4 regions of the Caldalkalibacillus uzonensis genome follow, and region 4 is predicted to be linked to each of the others. Evidence: riboswitches for the same ligand, from Rfam matches in the RefSeq annotation. Region 4 holds a riboswitch; each other region holds the start of a gene.
The links. Region 4 has a riboswitch for thiamine pyrophosphate ahead of thiT (energy-coupled thiamine transporter ThiT). Riboswitches for the same ligand answer to the same signal wherever they lie in the genome.
Positions count from the first base shown of each region.

Region 1 (2,200 bases), on a different contig from region 4:
AACCTATCTTAAACGCTTTGAGCAGGAATGTAAGCATTGGAACGATCCGAGTCAGGAACTCACCCACTGGGCTGCTTCTCTGATTGAAAAGCTGACAGGTCTGGGACCGCTTAAAATACAATCTAAGGATGAAATAGAGCACTTATACCGTACTGGAAAAGCTTTGATGGAGGACATCGCCGGACAGGGCCAGGGCGCTTACCACGTCAGTGCGCGCTATATCCATAACTCTGCTGTCCGGGCCAGCGGCAATATATGTGTCCAAGGGTTGGGCGTTTACAACTCTACATTGTTTGCCGCCCATGATATATTGATTATCGACGGAACCGGGGTGGCTCGAGGGGGAAGACTGGAAGCCGGACACCGGATTAAAGTGAAAAGACTGGGGGCCCCGGCCAATGTCAAAACTTACGTTCGGGTGAATCAAGAGGATGGGCAGGTGTCAGCTGAGTACTTATATCCGGATGTCACCATTGAAATTAATGGCATATCGTACCACAATCAACGGGAACAGTCCCTGGTCAAAATGTGTTATGACCGAAAAACCCACAGCTTAATAACAGTATAGTTTTTACTCCACTAGGGGTGCTGAATGGCTGAGAGAGGTTTCCGCCTCAACCCTTGAACCTGACCTAGATAATACTAGCGTAGGGAAGTGGAGTCACGTCAGCATCGCGTTGCCCGGCGTACATATTGTCTGGGAGGAGACATGGCCCAAAACAGTCCTTTGCTGTTTGATGTTCCTTCCCGATGGCTGATGGTTCCTGTAACCGCTCTACTAAAAGCCGGTGTTATTGTTTGAATGTTGACTGACCACTCCTACCTGGGAGTGGTTTTTTATTTCTCTCATGAAAGGAGTCCGTTTTTATATGATTCAAGATTATCTTTATCTGATTGACTATGCCAAGTTGTTTGCCCTGGGTCAAAGCTCATGATGTGGCAACCATGGGCCGCTTTGCCCGTTTACTGGATGCCACCTTAAATGTGGAAATGGACTTACATCGCCAGTATGCCAAGAAGTTCGGCATCTCCGAACAAGAGCTGGAACAGGCGCAGCCTGCCCCAACGACGCTGGCTTATACCCACTATATGCTTCATGTGGCTCAAAACGGGACACTGGCTGAACTGGTGGCCAGCCTGTTGCCTTGCATGTGGAGCTACCATGAAATAGGCCGGCTCTCAATCGGATTCCTGGCGCCAGCGAGCATGAATTTTACGGAGATTGGATCAAGATGTACGCCAGTGAGGAGTTTGGGGAACTGGCTCAATGGACCATCGATTTATTGGATGAGCAAGCAGAGGGCAAACCAGAGAGGGAGCTGGAGCGTCTGGAAGAAATCTTCTTAAACACGACCCGTTTCGAGTATCTGTTTTGGGAGATGTCCTATTACAGAAAGATGTGGCCGACTGATGAATAAGCATGCGGACCATGTTCAGCAAGAGATGGAAATGGGGGATGAAGCCTTCGGCAGTCAAATAGAAGAGACTTGGCAAGAGACGGCTGACTGGTTGCTGGAGGGTGGCTTGATAGAGGCGGTCCCATCTGTTGAGGAGATCTATGTCAATCTGGTCGACGAAAATAACCAGTAAGAAACGAATGCTCTCCTTAGAGTAAACATGATATAATCATAGGCATATACATAAGATAAATCCGCCTAAAGGAGAGTTATTCTACATGAGTGACAAACAGGTACTGGGTTTGATTTACGGAGGAAAGTCAAGTGAACATGAAGTTTCATTGCGCACCGCTTTCTCTATTTTGCATGCTATTGATTATGATAAATGGAGAGTGGTTCCCCTCTATATCCAATTGGATGGCTTATGGGTGGAAGGGGGGAGTTTGCAACAGCCGCCTTCCACCGTTGCCGAGCTCAGATTGGCCACCAACCGCCATCCGGACCTGTTAAAGCTGAAGGAAACTGTGGATATAGTATTCCCGGTCGTTCACGGTCCGTATGGGGAAGACGGTACTTTGCAGGGCTTGTTGGAGATGATCGACGTCCCTTATGTAGGGTCAGGTGTCCTGGGTTCCAGTTTGGGTATGGATAAAGTGATGATGAAAAGAATGTTTGCTTTGCACAATCTGCCGCAAGGAGAATATTTAGCCTATACCCGTCAAGAGATTGACAACAGATTGGAGTCAGTCTGTACAGAAATTGAAGCTCAGCTGGGATACCCCGTCTTTGTTAAACCGGCGAAT
Region 1 is NZ_JAUSUQ010000005.1:200,155-202,354, forward strand. It holds gene J2S00_RS08685 (flagellar assembly protein A) at 1-568, shown strand, start outside; TPP riboswitch at 572-671, shown strand; partial or broken gene tenA (thiaminase II) at 861-1,418, shown strand; gene J2S00_RS08695 (hypothetical protein) at 1,411-1,590, shown strand; gene J2S00_RS08700 (D-alanine--D-alanine ligase family protein) at 1,676-2,200, shown strand, end outside.
Region 1: it holds a riboswitch for thiamine pyrophosphate, as region 4 does, so the genes downstream of both, tenA (thiaminase II) here and thiT (energy-coupled thiamine transporter ThiT) in region 4, are expected to answer to the same signal.

Region 2 (2,200 bases), on a different contig from region 4:
TGTTTATCCACATTTTCTTTAAGCAAATGCAGGGGCACATGTCCCGGACCTTCTACCATAACCTGAACATCATATTCCCAAGCCATTTTTGTTAACTCACCCAGTGTTTCCAATTCTGCGAACTGGGCTTCATCGTTGGCGTCGGCAATAGATCCTGGCCGCAGTCCATCACCTAAAGAAACGGCAATATCATACTGATTCAGGATCTGACAGATCTCTGCAAAATGGGTATACAAGAAATTTTCTTCATGATGGGCTAAACACCATGCTGCCATAATGGAACCTCCCCGGGAAACGATGCCTGTCACCCTGCCTGCAGTCAGTGGAATATATCTTAACAGTACGCCGGCATGAATCGTAAAATAATCTACTCCTTGTTCAGCCTGTTCAATCAGCGTGTCCCGGTATATCTCCCATGTTAATGCTTCGGGTTTGCCGTTTACTTTCTCAAGGGCTTGATAGATCGGTACCGTACCAACAGGAACAGGCGAATTGCGGATAATCCACTCCCGGGTCGTGTGAATGTCTTGGCCGGAAGACAAATCCATGATCGTATCTGCTCCCCAACGAATAGCCCAAGTCATTTTTTCGACCTCTTCGGCAATAGATGAGCTGACGGCCGAGTTGCCAATATTGGCATTCACTTTAACATGAAAATGACGTCCAATGATCATAGGTTCACTTTCAGGATGATTAATGTTGACTGGAATAATCGCCCGGCCCCGGGCAACTTCATCCCGGACAAATTCTGGAGAAACCCCTTCACGCAAGGCCACAAACTCCATTTCTGGCGTAATGATTCCCTGCCGGGCATAATAGCGTTGTGTCACGATTTTGCCCTTCTTTGCCCGCAGCGGCTTTCTGGCCAAACCTTGAAGCTGATCACTGGCCTGCTTATGATCAACCGAACGATAGCCATTATCTTCGGGCTTTACTTTCCTGCCTTCATATTCTTCAACATCCCCTCTCTCCAAAATCCAATTTCTCCGTAGTGGAGGGAGCCCTTTACTGAGATCCACTTGCTGTTCTGGATCCGTATAGGGCCCGCTTGTATCATACACTCTGACAGAAGGATTTTTTTCTTCCCCCTCTGGCTTGATTGTCGGTGTTTGTTCAATTTCTCGCATAGGAACCTTAATGTCTGGTCTGGAGCCTTGTACATACACTTTACGACTGCCCGGAAATGATGGAATCGAAATACGTGGTTGAACATCTTTTACCATAATAAAAGCCTCCTTTTTAATTGTGGTGAAGGAGGACATGATCCGGGTCATTCAAGCTGACGGGCAGCACATCAGTATATGCTGGTCATCGTTTAAAACACTTTGCAGCAAGCTAAAAAGCCAGGTCCTGAATATGGACCCGGCTTGTGTTCATTCGGTCGCGCTGCCACAACCTCTCAGCACACTGAAACGTGCTGCATCCGCTGCTTACTTCCCCACGCTGGCATTACCCAGATCAGGTCCAAAGGGTTAAGGAACTTCATCGCGTTCCTTTCTCAGCCCGGCTCACAGGCACCCCTAGTAACAATATTATTAATTTTACACAAATGAGTATATCGCAAAAAGTTTGGTAATTCAACCCTATTAATAAAATCCGTGTGACCACCAATCAGTGTCACACGGATAAACGGTCGTACCCGATTTTATTATCATGTTTTCACTGTCTCTTTTTTGTTCATCCGCTGCCGGTCCCGCTCCAGAATGGGCCCTAGATAGCGACCCGTATAAGAGCGTTGGACACGGCTAATCTCTTCCGGCGTGCCGGTGGCCACAATCTCTCCCCCCCGGTCGCCTCCTTCAGGTCCCAGGTCAATGATATAATCGGCCACCTTAATGACATCCAGATGATGCTCAATTACCAGTACCGTATCTCCATTGTCTACCAGGCGCTGCAATACCTCAAGTAAGCGGCGGATATCTTCGATGTGCAACCCGGTAGTGGGCTCATCCAAGATGTACAAGGTACGCCCCGTGCTGCGGCGGTGCAATTCGGAAGCCAGCTTCACCCGCTGCGCCTCTCCCCCGGACAATGTGGTGGCTGGCTGGCCCAGGCGCATATAACCCAGGCCGACATCCTGCAAGGTTTGCAGCTTGCGCTTGATACGTGGAATGTTTTGGAAAAACTCCAGCGCTTCCTCCACTGTCATATCTAGCACATCAGCAATGGTTTTACCTTTGTAAGTGACCTCCAGTGTTTC
Region 2 is NZ_JAUSUQ010000021.1:15,501-17,700, forward strand. It holds gene thiC (phosphomethylpyrimidine synthase ThiC) at 1-1,223, opposite strand, end outside; TPP riboswitch at 1,419-1,532, opposite strand; gene uvrA (excinuclease ABC subunit UvrA) at 1,652-2,200, opposite strand, start outside.
Region 2: it holds a riboswitch for thiamine pyrophosphate, as region 4 does, so the genes downstream of both, thiC (phosphomethylpyrimidine synthase ThiC) here and thiT (energy-coupled thiamine transporter ThiT) in region 4, are expected to answer to the same signal.

Region 3 (2,200 bases), on a different contig from region 4:
CATCGGGGTCATTGCGTACCGTTGTATTGGGTGTGCTGTAAATGCGTTTAATCAAGGCCAGATCCGCTTCGTTTCGACTGCAAGCATAGAAGGGCAGGGTGCCAAACAAGATCCACAGGTCCGGATCACGTTCATCCAACAGCCTGTGATAGGTCTCTCTTAATTCATCCAAGTTAAGCACCTTCATGTCCCGGGCAAAGTCGCTGGGGTACAAAGGATGTACTTCGTGGCGCTGGCAGCCCATCTCTTTGATCAGATGATGAATTTGTCCGATTTTATCCCGAGTAAAGGGGGTTAACAACGATTCTGCTGAGACAAACACTCCTTTCTTTGCCAGTGTTTTGGTGTTATCCACTAACCGCTGAAAGGTTTTTTCCGCTTGGGCCAAAGAAACCTGGTGTGTGTGATGGACATAGGCAATCTGGTAAAAGTCTTTCGCATGGCGGTAGTTGTAAGAAATATGCAGTACATCTAAATAAGGTAAGATAGCCTCATAGCGTTCCAAGTCCAGGGTTAAGTTGGAGTTGATCTGGGTTTGCGCTCCCCTTTCCTTGGCGTACCGAAGCAAGGGTACAATGTAGTCAACAATCATTTCTTTATTATACATAGGTTCCCCGCCAGTAATGCTGAGGGTATCCAGTGTTTCCACTTCATCCAGGCGTTTGAGCAATACATCCACAGGAATGCGTGCCTCAGCCTCTTTCATTGTTAACACATCGCCCACGGCACAATGTTCACAACGGAGGTTGCACAGATTGGTCACGGTAAATTCCACACTGGTCAGGCTGTTGGTCCCTTGTTCCAACCGGCGAAACAACGACTCCCACGGGTCAATCTCACGCTTGCGAGGGAGCAAGGCGTGTGCGTTGACAGGGCTCGTCACCCTTTTTATGTCTTGTTTTAACATGCCGATTCCTCCTTATCCTTCTTAATTTAACGATAGAAGGTCTGTTTCGTCAATGACTGATTGACATCAGTCCTCATAAAGGTTATGGTTATACTAAAGGAAAAAAGGGAATATGAGTATCAAATTCGGCTAGGGGTGCCCATTTGGGCTGAGAGAGACCCTTATGACCTGATCTGGATCATGCCAGCGTAGGGAAGTCGAATCTGGTGTTAGACTGAGCCTGATTCCACTTTCTTGCGCAGAAAGTGGTTTTTCTATTTTTAGGAGGTATATACCATGAAAGACTTTTCACTCTATGTCATTACAGGAGAACAATTTTACCCGGAGCGGAACTATCTTGAGGTCATTGAAGAGGCAATTAATGGTGGAGCTGACATCGTACAGCTGCGGGAAAAAAAGAAAACCAAAAGAGAACTGCTGGATATGGCCAAGCATCTCAAAGACTTATGTGTACGGTACGATGTACCCTTCATTGTCAACGATCATGTAGACATTGCCTTGGCCGTTGATGCAGATGGCGTTCATTTGGGCCAAGATGATTTGCCATTGGAAGAAGCGCGAAAAATCCTGGGCCCAGATAAAATCATCGGGATCTCCACTCACAAGTTGGAGGAAGCCAAGCGGGCGGAGGAAGGAGGGGCTGATTATATAGGTGTTGGCCCTGTCTTCCCAACCATTACCAAAGAGGATGTCGTTGACCCGGTTGGCCTGGAGTATGTGCGGGAAGTCGTGGCGCATATCCGTATTCCTTTTGTGGCCATTGGGGGCATCAAGCTGCATAATGTGGATCAGGTACTGGAAGCAGGGGCGGAGCGCATTTGCATTGTTAGTGCCATTGTCGGAGCGGAGGATGTGCAAGGGGCAGCCCGTGCCTTTGCCAGCAAGATTAAACAGGTCAGGAAGTAAGCAATGAGGCTAATAGTGCAAGTATACATGTCCATGCACGAGTTAAAAGGAAGTGAGAACGGTGAAAACGCTCATTGTGAACGGTAAAGAAACAAATGTGGCATGTGAGTCCCTCGAGGAATTGATAGAACACTATCAATTAAACAAAAGCCATGTGGTAGCCGAAGTAGATGGTCACATTGTGCATCGCTCCGAGTGGGGCCAATACAAATTGAAGCCTGGAGCCAAAGTTGAGCTGGTTCATTTTGTAGGAGGAGGTTAGACCATGCCAGACAAAGTATCGATCGAGCCCATGTTGAAAAATGATCCGCTGGTCATTGCCGGAAAAACTTTGCGTTCCCGTTTTTTCCTTGGCACCGGCCGCTTTCCCAATCCGTACATCCAGAA
Region 3 is NZ_JAUSUQ010000013.1:41,245-43,444, reverse strand. It holds gene yfkAB (radical SAM/CxCxxxxC motif protein YfkAB) at 1-907, opposite strand, end outside; TPP riboswitch at 1,029-1,119, shown strand; gene thiE (thiamine phosphate synthase) at 1,184-1,813, shown strand; gene thiS (sulfur carrier protein ThiS) at 1,875-2,075, shown strand; gene J2S00_RS15460 (thiazole synthase) at 2,079-2,200, shown strand, end outside.
Region 3: it holds a riboswitch for thiamine pyrophosphate, as region 4 does, so the genes downstream of both, thiE (thiamine phosphate synthase) here and thiT (energy-coupled thiamine transporter ThiT) in region 4, are expected to answer to the same signal.

Region 4 (2,200 bases):
CGGTTTGGAAGAGTACAGCCCCTATTTGGACCGTCATCTTCAAGACATCCGCTTTTTTGATGCCGGAGATATTCCGCTGCCTTTCGGCAATCCGGCCCGCAGTTTAGACATGATTGCTGACTTTGTGCGCAAGGTGCTGCAGGATGGCAAATTTCCCCTGGGCCTGGGCGGAGAGCATCTGGTTACCTGGCCCATCATTCAGGAAGTCCAGTGCCGGTTTAAGGATGTTTATCTCATCCATATCGATGCCCATGCCGATTTGCGGGAAGAGTATGAGGGTGAGCCGCTCTCTCATGCCACGCCCATCAGAAAAGCATGCCAGCTGTTGGGGCCGGAGAGGGTCTATTCGTTCGGTATCCGTTCCGGAACACGGGAAGAATTTCAGTATGGGCGGGAATCCGGCATGCATTTTTACCCCTTTGAAGTGGTCAAACCATTAAAAGAAGCACTGCCCTCAATGGCCGGAAAAAAAGTTTACGTGACCATTGACATTGATGTGTTGGATCCTGCTTTTGCCCCGGGAACGGGCACAGCTGAAGCAGGAGGAATCAGTTCCACTGAACTCTTGGAAGCGATCCATTTGCTAGCTAAAGCTGATGTTGATATCGTGGGTGCGGATCTGGTGGAGGTGGCACCTGTGTATGATCCGACAGAAAAAACACAGATTGTCGCTTCCAAGCTGGTACGAGAGATGCTGCTGGGCTGGGTCAAATAAAACTGCTGTGCTGGGCAAAATTTAAGTTCAAAAGGTTAACTGGTCCCTCAACGTCAGGGTTGTGTCAAGTGATTGATGCTATGCTATAATAGAGCCAAATCCCATATATTGACCTGTTCCACTAGGGGTGCCCGCAGGCGGGCTGAGAGGGGCAGTTGCCCCAACCCTTTGAACCTGATCTGGGTCATGCTAGCGGAGGAAAGTGGAACAGAAATGGCCTTTCAGGTTGTCCATACATGGGGTCAGCTGTTGGCAATCTGGTATGGATACATTTCTGTCTCGACCACTCCTCCTTTGGAGTGGTTTTTTATGTAGTTACACTTAAAATGGAGGGGAGAATGATGGAACGAGAACGTCTGCTTATTATGGTGGAAACAGCTGTTATGGCTGCTGTAGCCTATGTATTCAGTTTTATTAAATTTGGAGCGTTATGGGCCTACGGAGGCTCAATTTCACTGGTTATGGTACCGATCTTTGTACTGGCTTTGCGCCGGGGATTGACGGCAGGTTTGATCGCTGGACTCATTGTGGGTATCATAAAGGTAGTGCAGGGTGGTTATGTGGTGCATCCCGTGCAGTTGGTGCTGGATTATCCTTTGGCTTACGCCCTGTTGGGAACAGCAGGTCTGTTTGCCCTTCATAAGACCCGCGCTTCCGGGAAAATGATGGGGTTGGCTGCAATTGGCATTGTGCTGGCTTCAGGATTGCGTTTTCTCAGTCATTTTATCTCTGGTGTGGTATGGTTTGGGGCTTATGCCCCTGAAGGAATGCCTGTGGCCACCTATTCTGCCTTGTACAATCTGTCCTATTTATTACCAGAAATGATCATTAGTTTAGTGATTATGATTTTATTGATCAAAATGCGTCCCCAACTTTTCAAAGTTAGGTGATGAGATGCGTGAAAAACAATCAGTGATGTTAAATATTCATGTCCAAACTTTTGAACACGGTCAACCGGTGGATGAGCAGGTTGAAACAGTGCCGGGAATGTTGTATCGCAAAGGAAAGGTCTATTATCTCAAATATATAGAGCATAGTGAAGAAGGCCCCATTAATACGACGTTGAAGCTGGAGGAAGACCGGTTGACGGTGATCCGTCATGGCGCGGCCAGCATGAACCATGTGTACCGGCCGGGCACCACCACACGAGGCATCTACCATACGCCGTATGGACCGTTACACATGGAGACCCATACCACCGCCTATCGGTTTAAACCGCTGGCCACTATCTCAGAACAGCAAGGGGAACTGCATTGGGCTTATTATTTGTCTCTTAATGGCAATGGCGTAAGTGATATCCACTTTACCCTGACGCTCACAGCCAGGGCGCCATGATGAGTGACAACTGTGTCGCCGCCTTAGCCCATAACGGCTGACGGTATAACTGCTCAGGAAGAAGGGGCTTACAGTCCTTTAAATCCTGCTTAAAAATGGTTTCCATCCGTTGGCAAATATGACGGTCATAAATAAACAACCCGGCTTCAA
Region 4 is NZ_JAUSUQ010000007.1:101,172-103,371, forward strand. It holds gene speB (agmatinase) at 1-715, shown strand, start outside; TPP riboswitch at 829-933, shown strand; gene thiT (energy-coupled thiamine transporter ThiT) at 1,057-1,605, shown strand; gene J2S00_RS10525 (YwiB family protein) at 1,610-2,050, shown strand; gene cls (cardiolipin synthase) at 2,031-2,200, opposite strand, start outside.